Linked DNA regions of Gemmatimonas sp.. The protein of the gene in region 1 interacts with the protein of each later gene in a pairwise test. Links are inferred from orthologs where the notes say so. Each region holds a gene or a part of one and is shown in the gene's direction. Other genes may lie near its edges. The genes, in order: rlmN and ftsZ.

What was found.
Region 2: the proteins of rlmN (region 1) and ftsZ interact in binary tests that used the Escherichia coli proteins (3 or more experiments, as listed by UniProt). The link is inferred for Gemmatimonas sp. from one-to-one orthologs.

What each region holds. Positions count from the first base shown.
Region 1 is NZ_JANPLK010000017.1:44,321-52,712, reverse strand. The notes cover bases 29-3,027. They hold rlmN (23S rRNA (adenine(2503)-C(2))-methyltransferase RlmN), read left to right. Parts: upstream 29-980; coding sequence 981-2,075; downstream 2,076-3,027. Other genes in these bases: RMP10_RS05415 (hypothetical protein), read right to left, coding at 2,504-3,027; RMP10_RS05420 (LytR C-terminal domain-containing protein), read right to left, coding at 2,004-2,507; RMP10_RS05430 (hypothetical protein), read left to right, coding at 85-984. In the rest of the region: more of RMP10_RS05415, read right to left, coding at 3,028-3,064; trpA (tryptophan synthase subunit alpha), read right to left, coding at 3,073-3,879; RMP10_RS05405 (HD domain-containing phosphohydrolase), read right to left, coding at 3,863-5,323; RMP10_RS05400 (HEAT repeat domain-containing protein), read right to left, coding at 5,320-7,020; trpB (tryptophan synthase subunit beta), read right to left, coding at 7,017-8,225; RMP10_RS05390 (phosphoribosylanthranilate isomerase), read right to left, coding at 8,222-8,392.
Region 2 is NZ_JANPLK010000014.1:82,946-91,275, reverse strand. The notes cover bases 3,262-6,198. They hold ftsZ (cell division protein FtsZ), read left to right. Parts: upstream 3,262-4,070; coding sequence 4,071-5,327; downstream 5,328-6,198. Other genes in these bases: RMP10_RS04525 (M23 family metallopeptidase), read left to right, coding at 5,474-6,198; RMP10_RS04535 (M14 family zinc carboxypeptidase), read left to right, coding at 3,262-3,620. Outside these bases: cell division protein FtsA, read left to right, coding at 1-519; more of RMP10_RS04535, read left to right, coding at 639-3,261; more of RMP10_RS04525, read left to right, coding at 6,199-6,619; RMP10_RS04520 (hypothetical protein), read left to right, coding at 6,691-8,330. UniProt on the Escherichia coli protein: Essential cell division protein that forms a contractile ring structure (Z ring) at the future cell division site. The regulation of the ring assembly controls the timing and the location of cell division.

The sequences.
Region 1 (8,392 bases):
GTTAAACGATTTACGTCGGTCTCGGTAGCGATTGCCCAGAGGCATTCGCTTGACCCGCCAAGGCGCGGGCCGTTAGAGTGCCCTATGCGACGCCTGCTCATCTGCGGGATGACCGCGTGTTGCTGGGCCCGCGGGCTCGCCGCGCAGCCAGTGCCCGCGCGCGATCTTTGGGAATTTCCGCTCGGCGCGGTGCTCGAGCCGGCGGCGCTGGCCGCGGAACCTGGGGCCGGCCTGTGGAATCCGGCGGCGTCGGCGCTCCGCCCTGGCGAGCGGATGCGGCTTGGCGTTGCGTCGTTGTCGACCGGCGCGCAGCAAGGCGTCGACGGGCAATTGATCTCCGCGTCGTTTCGCCGCGCATCGGGCACCACGCTCGGCGTGTCGGTGGCCCGAACGTCCGTGGCGGGGCTGGTGCGAACCGAGAGCGATCCGCAGAGCGTCGGTGACATCAGCTACGCCAGCGTGCTGGTCAGTGCCACGGCGGCCAAAACGCTGATGCCGCATGTCACGGCCGGACTGGCGGCGCGCTGGCGCGAAGGGCGGGCCGACCAGCAGGTGAACACGGCGATCGCCGCCGACCTCGGTGTGGTAATCCACGATCTGCCATGGCAGAACGCGCGCCTCGCCTTGTCCAGCTTCCTGTGGCGTCCAGGCCGCGAAATTGATGATCGACCGGCGTTCGTGGCGGCGGTTGACGCGCGAGTGGTCGGCGATTCGGCCTCCCGCGAGCTCCGGCTTGGACTGAGCCAGAACAACGTCAACCGCGGGGCGACGGAGCGCGGACCGTTCCTGTCGGGGCGACTGGATCGACTGGAGGCACGAGCCGCGATCGTGCGCGCCTCGGCGGGCGGAAGTTCCGTCACGCGCATCCGCTCGGGGCTGGCGGTGTACTATGCACGGTACGTGGTCGGCGTCGCACGCGAGGAAGGCATCTCCGGGCTCGGACCCGTTTATCAGTTCACGCTCAGTTCGATCCTCAAGGAATGATGTCAGACACGATGGCGACCGAAAACCTGCTTGACCTTTCACCTGATGCGGCCCTGTCGCGCCTCCTCGCGTGGCTGAGTGAGCGCGGTGAGCCGTCGTATCGGGCGGCGCAGATTTTCGCGCGTCTCTGGCAGCGTCCGGTCCGCTCGTTCGACGAGATCACCGAGCTGCCCAAAGCGCTTCGCGAGGCACTCGCGCAGTCGTTCGCGCTCCCCCAGCTCGACCTCTCGACGCGCCAGACCTCGACTGACGGCACCGAGAAGTTCCTGTTCAGAATGGCTGACGGTCAACTCATCGAGACCGTGTCTATCCCCGATGGCGACCGCATCACGTTCTGCATTTCGTCGCAGGCCGGCTGCGCGCTCCAATGCGCGTTCTGCGCCACGGGCGCGATGGGTTTTCAGCGCAACTTGACGCCGTCGGAAATCGCCGGACAAGTGCGCGAGCTTCGCCTGCTGTCGCCGCCGATCATTCCCACGAACATCGTGTTCATGGGCATGGGCGAGCCGATGATGAATTGGAAGGCGGTCGATTCCACCCTCTCGCTGCTCAACGATCCCCGCGCGCTGGGCATCGGTGCGCGACACATCACGATTTCCACCGTCGGCGTGTTGCCGGGCATCGTGGCGCTGTCCGAACGCCCTGAGCAGTTCCGACTGGCGATCTCGATCCATGCGCCCAGCGATGAGCTACGCAAATCGCTGATGCCGGTGAACACGAAGTATCCGCTGTCTGAAGTCATTGCGGCCGCGGCAAAGTTCGATCGACGCGTGACGTTCGAATACGTGATGCTCGGTGGCGTCAATGACCAGCCATCGCACTCCGCGATGCTGGCGCAGTTGGCACGCGAGTGCCGCGCCTTCGTGAATTTGATTCCTCTCCACCCTGGTGGGACGATGGGCTTTGTCCCCTCGCCCGCATCGGTGATCTCATCCTTTGCCCGGGCGCTTCGCGCGCGCGGGGTCGAGACCGCGGTTCGTCGCAGTCGTGGGCTCGATATCGCCGCCGCCTGCGGTCAGCTACGGACGGAGCGTCTCGGTCGACGGCTTCCAGTCACGACCCACGAAGATGGTGAGATCCACGTAGCGTAGCGAATCCGGGCGTTCCTCGATCGCGCCCGTGCCGAACGCACGATGGAGCCGGTCGGCCCAATCCCGATGTCCGGTGTGTGAGACGATGAGCGTGCCATTGCGAGGCTTGCCACGCTCGGTGTCGTACTCGACGACATCGAAGCCACGATCGCGTAATTCGATGGTCGCGCGCCGCGCGTACCCTCGCGTGCCCGACGCATTGAGCACGCGAACCCGCACGCGACTGTCACTGGGCGCACGCGCGAGCGAATCATCGACGGCCGCCATCGTGCCGTTCGCGGACGAGATGATAGGAGTCGCTTTCAATTGCCACCACGCCGCGCCGGCGCCGAGAGTCACGACGGCCAACAGCGCAAGAATCAGCAAACCGCGCCGCTTGCGCCGCGGCGCGTCCGCTGCTGGCATCGACGGCCACCCAGAAGACGTGCTCATCGCACGGTCTCCCAGAGCGCGACCGTCTCGGGCGCGAGCCCCTTCCCTTCGCGGATGGCCCACTCGAGACGCATACGAACTACCTGACGGAAGACGTCGTCAAAGGCGAGTGGCACGCAGCTGGCGAGAAATGCGCGATCGGCCTGCATAAACGAGCGACCCGGCTCGAGAAAGTCGGCCATGTACAGCGCGCGACCAACCCGCGACCAGTCGGACTGACCGACGGTATGCCAGCGAATCGCGTCGAGCACGTCCTGACGCGTCTCACCGATCGCGGCGAGACGGATCGCCGTCGCCGGGCCGTGCAGCATGCCGAACGGACGCGTGTGGTCGCTGGTCACGGTGCGCAGCATATGTTCATCAGCGTCGCGCAGTGCATCGTGCCAGGTGCCGGCATCCACCCAGGCCTGCGTGTCTGTCGCCGGCAGCGCAAGCGTTTCGGCCCACGACCGCAACAGCGTCACGACGCGCCCGATATGCGCGCGCCGTTTGTCGGTCACGATCGACCAGGCCGGCAGCGCGAGGCGCGGTCCGTGGCGGAGTGAATCGGCCGTCACAGCGGTCGTCAGATCTCGTCGATTGCAGCGCGCAGCGCCGCCGTCAGGTCGATGGCCTCCTGCACCGAACGTCCCGCGGCTCGCACGAGCGCACTACCGACGACCACACCATCACCTAACAGCGCCGCCGCCTTGGCCTGCTCCGGGGTCGAGATGCCGAAGCCGATGCAGATCGGCAGTGCCGTCGACGATCGGAGCCGCGCCACCGTGTCCGGTAGATCATCGGGCAGGGACGCCCGTTCTCCGGTCACGCCCAAGCGGCTGATCAGATACACGAATCCGCCGCCATGACGTGCAATCTCCTCCATGCGCGGGGCCGGCGTGGTCGGCGCGACCAACCGCACGAAGTCGAGCCCGCTCTCACCAAACCACGCTTCGCGCGTGGGATCGGCACCGACCGGCAGGTCGGTGACCAAGACACCATCCACACCGGCAGCGCGCGCGCGCGCGAGCACATCCGGTCCGCCGGCGATGATCGGATTGAGGTAGCTGAACAACACCACCGGCACGTCGAGCGCAGCGTCGCGCACGATCTCCAGCGTGCGCTCGAGGCTCACGCCGTGGTCGAGGGCGATCTGCGAACTCAGCTGGATGACCGGACCGTCAGCCATCGGATCAGAGAACGGTACGCCGACCTCGATCACGTCGGCGCCAGCCGCCGCAATGCCACGGAGCAGCGTGACGCTCTGCTCGGGGTCAGGATGCCCTGCCGTCACATAGCAGACAAGCGCCCGACGCCCTTGCGACGCCAGCGCCGCAAAGCGCGCCGACAGTCGTGAGGCGGACGGGACGGAAACGTCAGGCGAAGTAATCACCGATGTTGATGCCATAGCGTTGAGGGTCCTCGGTCCGAATGATAGTGTATGCAAATTGGCCGGACGCGTCGCAGGATGTCAGGTCGTAGATCTGGAGATCCTGAACGCGGTTGCCCTGGGCGTCCGTGATCATGCGCACGAGCGGACGAGACAGCGCGGTCGGATCGGGATTGGCCGCGACCACCATCGCGAGCGCGAAGGAGTCGAGGACCACAAGCGTGCCGACCGGATAGATGCCCGTGAGGTTGATGAACGCTTTCACGACTACGGGGTCGAGTCCGAGGCGCGTGTTGTCTCGCATGCCTCGCAACACGTCCGCCGGCGTCCATGGCACGTCCTGATACACGCGCGTGGTCGTGGCGGCATCGAAGCCGTCTGCCACCGCGATGATCTTGCTGTACAGTGTCAGCCGACGCGACCGCAACGACCTGGGATAGCCCGTGAGGTCGATACGCATGTGATGTTCGTACGCCGAGGTCATGGCGCGCCAGGGACGCGCCGAACCGGTCGGCATGGCGAACATCGCGAGCACGCCCTGCCATGTATGCGTCTGGAGAATGACCCGCTCCTCGTCATCCAGCGACCCTCGCTTGTTGAGCAGCTCGAGCGGGACACGCGACTTGCCGATGTCGTGCAACAGCGCCGCCAGCCCGAGGTCCAACAGCTGGGGCTTCGTCAATCCGAGCCGGCGTCCGAGTGCCACCGAGAGAATACTGACGTTCACGCTGTGCACAAACGTGTACTCGTCGAACTCGCGGAGCGTGGTCAGGCCGATCAGCGACGCGGCATCGGTGAGAATGGCGTCGACGATACCTTGCACCGCACGCTTGACCCGCTTGAGTCCCGCGCTGCGCCCGAGTCGTGCCGATGTCATCACATCGCGGGTGACGTCGAGCGACCGCACATACGTTTGACGGGCGCGTTCCTTCGCGTCGAGTTCCGTTTCCTGCTGATCGGCTTCCTCGACGGGCGGATAGAATTCGAAGCACGCAACGCCGGCCTGTTCGACGCGCGTCGAGACCTGCTGAAGTCGATCTTCTTCGGGATACTCGAGCGGCGGCGACTGCAGAAACGCGAGCAGCACGACCCACACCCGCGGGCTCGTCGGCGCGATAATCGCGAAGCCGCCGAGCCCTGCCTCGCGGAGCAGACCGAGCACGTACGCGACGGCGGCGTAGTTGTCGAGTGTGAGACGCAGTCGCGTTTCATTCACGAACAGGTAATCACCGATCCGTCGCAGACGACATTGCCCGTCAGCCAACTCGACGCGCTCGGCGGCGTTGACCAGCTCGGCAATCGCCTTCTGCACGGCGCTGTTCTCGATGGGATAGAGGCGCACCGCGCGTACCGCACCATGCACGGCGACCACGAATCCGCGCGCCGTACGCTGCGCCTGGGGATCACCCGATTGATCACTGCCGATGGACGAAAGCGGTGCCGTCACGCGCTGCCTCGCATGGCGCGCGCGACGGCGCTGCGCACGACGACATCCTTCGTGTCGGCGGCACGCTGTAAGGCCGCCGAAGCCTTCGGCGTCGCCACCATGCCGAGCGCGCGGGCGGCGCAGGCGCGCAGCTCCGCTGGCTCGCGTGCTCCAAGAAGTCCGCGCGCATTCAATAGCGCGTCGAGCTCTGGCACGCCGGCATCACCGCACATGCTGCCAAAGGCTTCAAAGAGCGCCATCTTCTCACTCAGATCTGCCGAGCGCAGCTCCTTGCGCCGCACGGCGTCGAGTAGTCGGGGAAGCGCGGCCGTGTGCAGCCGTGTCGCGATCACGCGGAACGCGGCGACGCGTACGTCGCGATCGCTGTCCTCGATGCCGCGCTCGACGGCCTGCAGCGCGGCAGGCGAGGCTATCTCACCAAGCACGCTCAGCGCTTCGACGCGCAGCTTCGAGTCGCGGCCGCGCAGCAACCGGGCCAGGCCAGGTACCGCGGCCGGCGTTGCCAGCTGCGCGGCCAGTCGCAGCGCCCCACGTACAACGAACTCGTTCTCATGCTCGAGCAGCTGCGCGAGTTCCGTCGTGTGCGCGCCCGCCAATCGTGCCGAGGCGCGTTCGATCGACGCCCGCGCCGGCGAGGACGTCGCGACACCGAGCCACGCGACAAGCGGCTCGAGCGCAGACGGCCGAAGCTCCACGAACAGCCCCTCGAGCAGCGAGGCCACCGGCGTCCGTGCGCTCTCGTCGAGCGCCTGAAGCAGCTGCGACATCACGGCGGGCTCACTCAAGCGGGCCGGCAGGTCACGGAGCGCCGTCATCACGCGCTCCTCCGCGGCGAGCCGCCGCGACGCCGTTGACGCCTCGCGCAACGCCAACGCGACAAGCTCGTACTCGCCGAGCGTGAGAAACTCGATCAACAGCTGATCGACCGTACGCAGCGCCTCCAACTGCGACTCCACGGCAGCCTGCCCTTCGATCACATCGAACAGGCTCGCCAACACGAGCTTGCGATGATCCTCGGCGTATTCGCGCTTGAGTTCGTCCTGCAGATAGGTCGCTTCACGCGTGTCGAGGAAATACAGCGTGGTGTCGAAGTCCTCGACCCGGACCATGCCCGGAGGCGGCCCCTCGCCGGGCGCTGCCGATTCCGCCGACGGCACCGCCAGCGGCGCCACGCCGGCCGCGAACACCGCGACGCCCGGGCGATCGGTACCTGCCATGACCGGCATATCGCCCACCGCATCGTGCTCGACGTGTCGATACTCGACCGTGGCCAGGTCGGCGACCCACAGCAGGGTCACGAGATCATCATCATCCGGAAGCGCAGTGCGCGCTTTGTGCAGAATGGCGAGCAGGGCCTCGAGATCGGTGGATTCGAATCCACTGTGCAGCTGCAGCGACCGCAAGCCATCGCGATACAGCAACCACGGCAATCCGTCGGTGCCGCGCTCCGCATCGAGGTACACCGTTCGCTCTTCCCACGCGAACGACGCTTCCTTGATCTGGATCTCGAGCGGGCTCGCCACGCGCCACACTTTGCCGAATGCCGTACGCGCCTGCTCGATGGCGGTCGCGCGCGTCGGATTGTTCGGCAGGTACAACTGAATGGCACGAAGCGCCTTCGCGAATGCGCGTAACGCATCCTCGATTGCCGCCACCGCCGGCGGCGAGACGGCTACTTCGTGCCCAGTTGTCGTCATACCTCGGGCAGCGTGTACTGATTGATCGTGCCGATGTCCTTGTCACCGCGGCCGCTCACACAGAGCAGGACCGGCTCCTGCTCCGACCAGCGCCCCGCTTCCCGTTCGATCCACGCGACGGCGTGCGCCGTTTCGAGCGCCGGGATGATGCCTTCGAGCCGGCTCAGCAAGGCGACGCCGCGCAGCGCTTCGGTATCATCGATCGACACGTATTCAGCCCGACCGCTGTCATGCAACCACGCGTGCTCGGGGCCGACACCGGGATAATCGAGTCCCGCCGAGATGCTGTGGGCAGGATGCACCTGTCCGTTCGCATCCTGTAGCAGATAGCTGAGCGACCCGTGCAACACACCAGGCGTTCCGCGTGTGATCGACGCACTGTGACGCTCGGTATGCAGTCCCTCACCGGCCGCCTCGACGCCGACAAGTTCCACACCAGCGTCGCCGACAAAGCCGGCGAAGATACCCATCGCGTTCGAGCCGCCGCCGACACACGCGACCACCGTTTTCGGCAGCACGCCGGCGCGCGCGAGCATCTGGGCGCGGGCCTCGCGTCCAATGACCGACTGAAACTCGCGCACCATGCGCGGGTACGGCGCCGGGCCGACGACGGATCCGATGATGTAGTGGCTGTCGTTCACCGATCCGACCCAGTCGCGAATCGCTTCGGTCGTGGCGTCCTTGAGCGTCCGCGTCCCCGACAGAACGGGTACGACAGTGGCCCCGAGGAGACGCATGCGGAACACATTCAGCGCCTGGCGCTGCATGTCCTCCTCACCCATGTACACCACGCATTCCAGGCCAAAGCGCGCGCAGATCGTCGCGGTGGCGACGCCGTGCTGTCCGGCGCCGGTTTCGGCGATGATGCGGCGCTTCCCCATCCGGCGCGCAAGCATGGCCTGCCCGACCGTGTTGTTAATCTTGTGCGCGCCCGTATGACACAGGTCTTCGCGCTTCATCCAGACCGGTGCGCCGATCCGTGCGCTCAGCCGCGGCGCAAACGAGAGCGCCGTCGGCCGCCCGACATACTCACGCAGCAACGCATCGAGTTCCGCCTGGAACGCCGCATCGTGACGCGTTTCGTCGAACGCCGCCTCGAGCGCATCGAGCGCCGGGATCAGCGTTTCCGGAACGTACCGTCCACCGAACGGGCCGAAACGATCAGTCGGCGCTGTCGCGCCGTTCGTTGTATCCACCATGGTCATCGCTGCATCCCTGCGGCCGAGCGTACGGCCGCGACGAACTGTTCGACCAACATCGGGTCCTTGAGACCCGTCTCGGACTCCACTCCTGAAGATACGTCTACGACGTCCGGAGAAAGCAATCGGATGGCCTCGATCACATTCCGCGGACGCAATCCGCCAGCGAGGAT
Region 2 (8,330 bases), on another replicon or contig:
CAGGGACTCGGCATCACGAACAACGATGCCGAACAGCTCAAGGAAGCTTACGGCTGCGCGTACGAGCCCATGGTCGACGCCGAACAGGTGATCGCCATGCCGGCGTCGGCGTCGCACGCGGAACGGCACATCTCGCGCGAACTGATGACGCACATCATTCATCAGCGCATGGACGAGATCTTCGACAGGGTGCAGCGCGAGGTGCAAACCGCAGGCTTTGCCGGCCGCTTGAATGCCGGCATCGTGCTCACCGGCGGTGGTGCAGCGCTCGAAGGCGTGAGCGAGCTCGCCGCCGATGTGTTCGGGCTCGGTGTGCGCGTGGGTGTACCCGGCGACAAGGTCGGTGGACTCGTGGAGCAGATCGCCGAGCCACGTTTCGCGACGGCCGTCGGTCTCGCGCTCTACGGCGCGCATCGCGTGGCGCTGGGCGGTGTGATCGCGCGCCGACCGTCGCTCACCGGCGCCGGCGTCGACAAGCTGGCGACGCGCGTGAAGACGTGGTTGCAGGATTGGTTCTAACGGAACAGCGAAGTAGAGAGTAAGAGGTACGGGGTACGGAGACGGGTGTCTCGGTACCCCGTAGTCGCTTAACGCTACTCCCTACTCCGTACTTCTTACTCCTTACTGTCGGAGCTTTCGTGATCGACGTCGGTCTCTCCCGTTTCCGAGCCGTGCGCCAGGTGCTTACGCGCCACGCGCTTCTGCTCGGATTTGCGCCCTTCGCGTCACTGGCTGCCCAGCAGCTCACGACCGAAACGCGCGATCCCAATCAGAAGCAGGATCCGACGTTCACGCAGAGCTACCAGGAGTGGCTCGCCAATCCGAAGCACGGCAGCCCGCTGGTGGATCACCTGCCACTGGTGGCGGGCATCCCGACCCCGCGCGATGTGCTCGGCTACCACATCGGCGCGCCGCGCAAGCTCACGTACTACGCCGATCAGCTGAAGTATTACCGCGCGCTCGCTGCAGCGTCGCCGCGGGTGAAGATCGAAACCATCGGTCGCTCCGACGAAGGTCGTGAGCTCGTCGTGGTCTGGATCTCGTCGGAGGCGAATATGCAGCGCCTCGACCAGAACCGGAAAAACCTCGCGAAGATCGCCGACCCGCGCGGCATGACCGAGGCCCAGGTGAAGGCGGTGCTGACCGATACGAAGCCGCACTACCACTTCATGGGCGGCCTGCACAGCGGCGAAACCGGTCCGTCGGAAATGCTGATGGAACTGGCGTATAGGCTGGTGACCGAAACATCGCCGTTGATCAGCCAGATCCGTGAACAGCTGTACGTATCGATGACGCCGGCGGCCGATGCCGACGGCCGCGATCGCAACGTCGACTGGTTCTTCCGCGGTCTCGACATGGCGGCAGCCATTCCGGCGCCGGCGATCACTCCCGCCGTGGTGCCGGCTCCGCCCGCGACCGCAGTGGTCGCCGGCGATACCACGCGTCGGGTGCCCGCCGCCGTGCCGGCACCGGGTGGTGGTGGTGGCTTTGGCGGCGGCGCGGGCGTGCCGTACTGGGGCAAGTACGTGTACCACGACAACAATCGCGACATCAACATCAAGCTGGTGCAGATGCGCGCGATCATCGATTGGTACTTCACGGCGTATCCGCCGATCATGCACGATCTGCATGAAGCGCAGCCGTTGTTGTACACGTACACCGGTGGCCCGCCGCAGAATCCGAATCTCGATCCGATCCTGTTCGCCGAGTTGCCGTGGTTCGGCAACTGGGAGATGGCGCAGATGACGAAGTGGGGCATGCCGGGCGTGTACACCCACGCCTTCATGGACGGCTGGTCGCCCGGCTATCTCGGATCGGTGGCGTACAACCACAACGGTCTCATGAAGATGTACGAGACGCAGTCGGGTCGTGACCTCGACAGCACGGCGATGGCCAACGCGCGCAACGGCACGGCGTCTGCCGCGCCCGCTGCAGGTGGCGGACTTGGTGGCGGTCGCGGCGGCGCGGTACCGACCGGTCGTGGTGGCGCACAGGATCGTGAGTGGTATCGCGGCAATCCGATCGGCTTCAACGATATCGCCACGTTCACGCGGCGCTCGAACACGAACTACATGCAGACCGGCGTGTTGTCGGCGCTCCAGCTGGCGTCGATGTTCCCGGCCACCGTGCTCGAGAACTTCTACATCAAGACGCGCAACAGCATTGAAGAGGGCAAGGTCAAGGCGCCGTACGGGTTCGTGATTCCGCTGCAGCGTGACATGACGCGCGTGGCCGAGTTCGTGAATCTGCTACGCGTCCAGCGCATCGAAGTGGGGCAGGCCACGGCGCCGGTGAAGGTCGGGGCGATCACGTATCCGGCCGGCTCGTATGTCATCAAGCGCGATCAGCCCTACGGTCGTCTCGCCAAGAATCTCATCGAGCGGCAGCAGTATCCGGACGCCCGCCTGAACACGTACGACGACAGCGGCTGGTCGATGGGGCTCGCGATGGACGTGGATGTCGTCGAAATCGCCGATCCCAGCATTTTGAAGGCCGCCGTATCACCGATCGACAAGATCGTGCTGAAGGGCAACACACGCGGCAGCGGCAATGCAGCCATCGCCGTGGCGCACACCGGCTCGAACAACATGGTCACGTTGCGCTATCTGCTGCGCACGGTGCCGATGAAGGTGGCCGAGCAGCGCTTCGCCGCCGGCGACACGACGTTCCCGGCCGGTTCGTTTGTGATCGATGGCAAGTATGCGCCGCGGGTGCGTACGCTGGTGGATTCGCTGGGACTCACCGCCGCCATGCTGGGCCGCGCACCGTCGGTATCGATGCACGACGCCGATGTGCCGCGGGTCGCCATCTACTCGCAGTGGACCGGCACGCAGAATCTGGGCTGGTATCGTCTCACGTTCGACGAGTTCAAGATTCCGTACGACTTGGTCTACAAGGAGCGCGTGGTGCAGGGGAACCTGCGAAAGGACTACGACGTGATCCTGATGGCCGAGCAGAACCTGAGCCGGCAGACGGTGATGCAGGCGCCGGCCGCACGCGCGCAGCCGTATCTCAAGAACGACAAGTACAAGTTCCTCGGCATGTACGGCGAGACGAAGGATCTCACGGGCGGCTTCGGTCAGCCCGGCGTCGATGCAGTCGCCGCGTTCCTCGCGTCGGGTGGTACGCTGATCGCGATCGGCGAATCCGCGCGTCTGCCGATCGAGTTCGGTTGGGCGCGAACGGTCGATAAGACCACCGTGCCGGGGCTCACGTCGCAGCGTCCCCTGGTGGAAGCCACGATCACGCGTCCGGAGCATCCGGTGTTCTACGGCTTCGGCAAGACCGTGATCCCGGTGAAGTACGTGGGCGGCACGCCGTTCAAGGTCGGAATCGCCGACGAAGGGAATGTGCTCGCGCGCTACGTCGGCGGTGACAAAGCGGTGCTCTCGGGTCTCATGACGGGCGCCGACTCCCTGAAGTCGCGGCCGTTCGCCGTGGACGTGCCGGGCGCCGTGAAGGGCAACGGTCGTGTGATCATGTTCGCCAACAACCCGATCTACCGGTGGCAGAACCACGGCGAGTTCAACATGGTGTTCAATAGCATCATCAACTGGAACGACGCCGGTGGTGCGGCGGACGCCAAGCCGTCGGCGGCAACGGCACCGGCGGGCCGATAAGGTCGCGCATTTGACGCAGACCCGCTGAACTGATCAGACGGAGGCGAAGAGAAAAAGAGAAAAAGAGACCGGGCCGCCCAATCCAGTCGCCTCCTTTTCTCTTTTTCTCCTTTGCTCTGTGTGATCAGTTCAATGGCCCCATTCGCGAATGTCACAAGCCGTTCCATGCGGCGAATATGTGGATAAAATCGGGCCTGTTTCACGCCGCCCAAAGTCGTGACGAATCCGTCCAACTTCAACGGATTTCACGGGTTGCGCTGCACTCTCGAATGTGTATTCTAGGGAAGCTTTCGCATCATGCGGCATGATCTTCCACATTCCCGAGAGTCCGTGCGCGGACCGCCAACGTTGGCGGAGCTCGCTGCAGAGGATTCGTGGCGACCCAGCCTGCTGCCGGGTTGCTGTGCGAACCACCCTGAGCCCGCAAAGCCCCGTATGGAGCTCCCCCGCATGACCTTCGAGTTCGAAGAGAGCGCTTCCCAGAACGCCCGCATGAAAGTCGTGGGCGTGGGCGGCGGTGGCGGTAATGCCGTCAACCGCATGATCGAGGAACACCTCGAGGGCGTCGAGTTCATTTCGGTGAACACCGACGCGCAGGCGCTCATGAATTCCAAGGCCGACGTCAAGATTCAGATCGGCAAGAAGCTCACGCGTGGACTCGGTGCTGGCGCTCGCCCGGAGATCGGGCGGCAGGCGATCGATGAAAACCGAGAAGACACCAAGCGCGTGCTTGGCAACGCGGATCTCGTGTTCGTCACCTGTGGTATGGGTGGCGGGACGGGCACGGGCGCGGCTCCCGTGATCTGCGAGCTGGCGCGTGAAGCGGGCGCGCTCACCGTCGGCATCGTCACGCGGCCGTTCCTGTTCGAAGGACGCAAGCGGATGCGCCAGGCGGAAGAAGGCATCGCCGAGATGCGCAAGCACGTGGACACGATGATTATCGTGCCCAACGAGCGACTGCTCGCGGTGGTCGGCAAGGGCATCCCGTTCCATGAGGCGCTCAAGAAGGCCGACGAAGTATTGCTGCACGCCACGCAGGGCATTTCGCTGCTCATCAGCGAAACCGGCCTCGTGAACGTCGACTTCGCCGACGTGCGCACCGTCATGCAGAACGGCGGCTCGGCGCTCATGGGCACGGGCATCGGCCGCGGCGAGAACCGCGCCATGGAAGCCGCCCAGCAGGCTATCGCCTCGCCGTTGCTCGACAACGTCTCGATCTCCGGCGCCACCGGCGTGCTCGTCAACATCACGGGCGGCGAAGACCTTACCCTCGGCGAAGTCACGCAGATCAACGACATCGTGCACGACGCGGTCGGGGACAACGCCGAGATCATCTTCGGCGCCGTGCATGAGCCCGCCATGATGAACGAGATCCGCGTTACGGTCATTGCGACCGGATTCGACCGGCAGATGCAGGGAGGCGCCGGCAACGGAGTCGTCCGTAATGTGCCGCTCGGCACAACGAGCCCTTCCGCTGCCAATCCGCCCGCTGCATCTTTTCCTCCTGCAGCGGCGGCCAAGTCCCCTGCGGTGCTGCCGTTCCCTACGAGGGACCGGCCCGCTTCGAGACCTGTGGCCGCCCCCGCTCGTCCTGCTTGGGAAGGCGCGCCGCCACGGCCGTCTCGCGTTCCTCCGATCTCCCCGTCGCCAAGCACTGAGCTAGACGACATGGAAATCCCGACGTTCATACGGAGACAGATGGATTGACCAGCGCTCGCGCACGGCTCCTGATGGCTACCCTTTGTGCCGGTATCGGAGCCACCGCAATTGCGTTGGGACGTCCTGTCCCCGAACGCCCCGCAGCGACAGTGCTCGCTGCGGGGTCTCGTGTTTCTGTCGCGTCCAAGTGGCGCGTGCGCGTCGACACCGTCAAGCGGGGGGAGCCGCTCGTGGCCGTGCTGGAACGCGCAGGCGTCCCGCGCGACGAAGCCGCCCGTGTGTTGCGCGAGTCGCAGGCAATCGACGCCCGGAAGATCCGCGCCGGCACCACGATCACCTCTACGGTCAGCGCGGATTCCGGCGCCTCCGAGGTCGTGCTGCAGCTGGCCATCGATCGCTTGGTGCGCTTCACACGCTCCGCCACGGGCGGTTCGCGGTCCGGATGGCTGGAGAAAGAAGAGACGCTGCCTTGGACCACCGACACGGTCGTCGTTGGCGGCGTGGTCTCGTCCACGCTGACGGGAGCCATTGCACAGGGTGCCGATGCGTTTCCGGCCAATGTGCGCAATGAAGTCGCCTACGCGCTGGCCGACATTCTTGAATACCGCGTCGACCTGAGCCGCGATCTGCGCGAAGGCGATACGATCAAAGTGCTCATGGAGCGCCAGCGCGCGCCGAATGGGGCTGTCCGACCCGGCGACGTCATCGCCGCCCGGCTCACCGTCGATGGCCGTCGCGTGGAAACCATGCGATTCGCGCAGGGCAGCAAGAGCGCGTATTTCGATGGAGAAGGCAAGTCGATGCGAGCCGCGTTTCTGCGGGCACCGCTCGCTTTCCGGCGCATCTCGAGCGTGTTCGGCCTGCGTCGCCATCCGATCCTCGGCACCGTGCGCGCGCACCAAGGGATGGACTATGCCGCCGCCCGCGGCACCCCCGTCCGCGCGCTGGGCGATGGCGTCGTGATCTTTGCCGGCTGGAAGGGCGGGTATGGTCGCGTGCTCGAGATTCGGCATCGCAACGGCTTCGTCACGCGCTATGGCCATCTGAATGCGTTCGCCCCTGGCATCCGTCGTGGCACCACGGTCTCGATCTCGCGTACGGTCGCGTTCGTGGGCACCACGGGGCTGTCCACCGCACCTCACCTGCATTTTGAAGTGCTCGTGAACGGTAAGCACCGCGATCCGAGGGTCGCCCTGCGCAACGTGACCGGTGAGCCGCTCGCCTCAGGACAGCGTGCGAGCTTCGACGATCTCAGGGCACGGCTCTTCGCCCGTCTCGATGGCCCCCGCGCCGCGAGCACGGCGGCGGCGCCGGTGATCACGCGCGTCGCCGGCGACTGAACTGATCGGCATCGTTCCGCGTAAAGGGCAAAGAGGCTTCGGCTTCTTTGCCCTTTGCCCTTTCTCCCATCGTGCCGATCAATGACGTTACTGTCGTGATTCGCTGGATACTTGCCCTCGCACTCGGCGTTGCCGCGGCCTGGCTCGCCTACGGGCGTGTCGGAACGCTTGCGCGCTCCCGTGCGATCATGCTTGGCGCCTTGCGCGCCCTCGCCGTGACGCTCGTCGCGGCCATTCTGTTCGGCGCCCCCTCGGCGCCACCCCGCCCGGCAACGCCCCTGGTGGCGATCGACGTCTCTGCCTCCTCGCGTCGCGCGGTCGGTGACGAGAACTCCGTGGTCAACGCGTGGCGCGAGCGCCTGGCCGCGACGGCCAAGCGCGATGCGCCCGGCGCCGAGGCCTTCGTGATCGTTGGCGATTCCATTCGCGACATCAGCGCCTCCGACATCGCGACGCTGCGGTCCGATGATCAAGGTTCGCGTGTGCGCGCCGCAGTCGATCGGGCGGCCTCGCTCGGGCGTCCGCTGGTGCTGCTCACCGACGGTGAGGTGGATGATGCCGAGTCCCTCGCCGAAGCCCCGACCGGCTCGCGCATTCGCGTGCTGGCGAATGCGCCGCGCACCGACGGCGCGATCGCCGAGATGGCAGTGCCGACGAGCGCCACAGCGGGCGATACGATCACGGTGGCGGCAACCATCACTTCCGGTGCCACGGCGACGCCACAGGCGCAGTGGCGCGTGATGGTCGATGGTGTCGCGCCGGCTACGCTCCCTGTGCCGGCGTTGGGTGCGCTCACCTCCACGCGCGTGACCGCCACCATCGCCCTGCCGCGCGGTGCGCGTTCGGCGATCGTGCGATCGGTGGTGCTCGTTCCCGGTGACGCCGAACCGCGCAACGACACGCTGTCCAGCACGATCGACATCGGTGACCGCCCTGCGGCGGTGTTTGTCTCGACCGCGCCTGACCTCGATGTGCGCGAGGCACTGGTGGTGCTGCGCGGCGCCCTGAACGTGCCGACACGGGCCTTCCTGCGCCTCGCACCCGGTGTGTGGCGGGTGGAAGGCTCGTTGGCGCCGATCAGTGAGGACGACGTCAAGACGCAGGCCGGGGCGGCAGGGATGCTGATCGTACATGGCGATACGGCGTGGCGTCCGCGCGCAGCGGTGCGGAGCGCCACCGGCGCGAAGGCGCTCTGGATTCCCGCGCCGCCCACGGCGATCGCGCGGGCCGGTGAAATGGCACGAACGCCCGAGTGGTATGCGTCAGGCGTGCCGGCGTCGCCGTTGGCCGCCGCACTCGCCGGCTTGCCGCTCGATTCCTTGCCACCCCTCACGCTCGCCGGCCCGGCGCGTGGCACCATGCCCGTCCTGACGGCGCAGTTGGGGAAGCGAGGCGAGGCGGTGCCGGCCATCGCCGCGCGCATCGAGAACGGTGTGCGCACCGTCGTCGTCTCTGGCTCGGGATACGCTGGCTGGGCGCTACGCGGCGGAAGGTCCGCTGAGGCGTTCGGCGCGTTGTGGGGCGCCATCTTCGACTGGTTGGCCGCTGGACGCGGTGATGTGCGTGCGGCGCGGCCAATGGCGTCACTGATGCGTGCCGGTGATCCGGTGGCGTGGCGCCGCGGCGGGGCCGATTCGGTCGTGGCCGTGCGACTCAGCCGCCGTGGGGACAGCGTGGTCGATTCACTCACGTTGCGATTCACCGGCTCGAG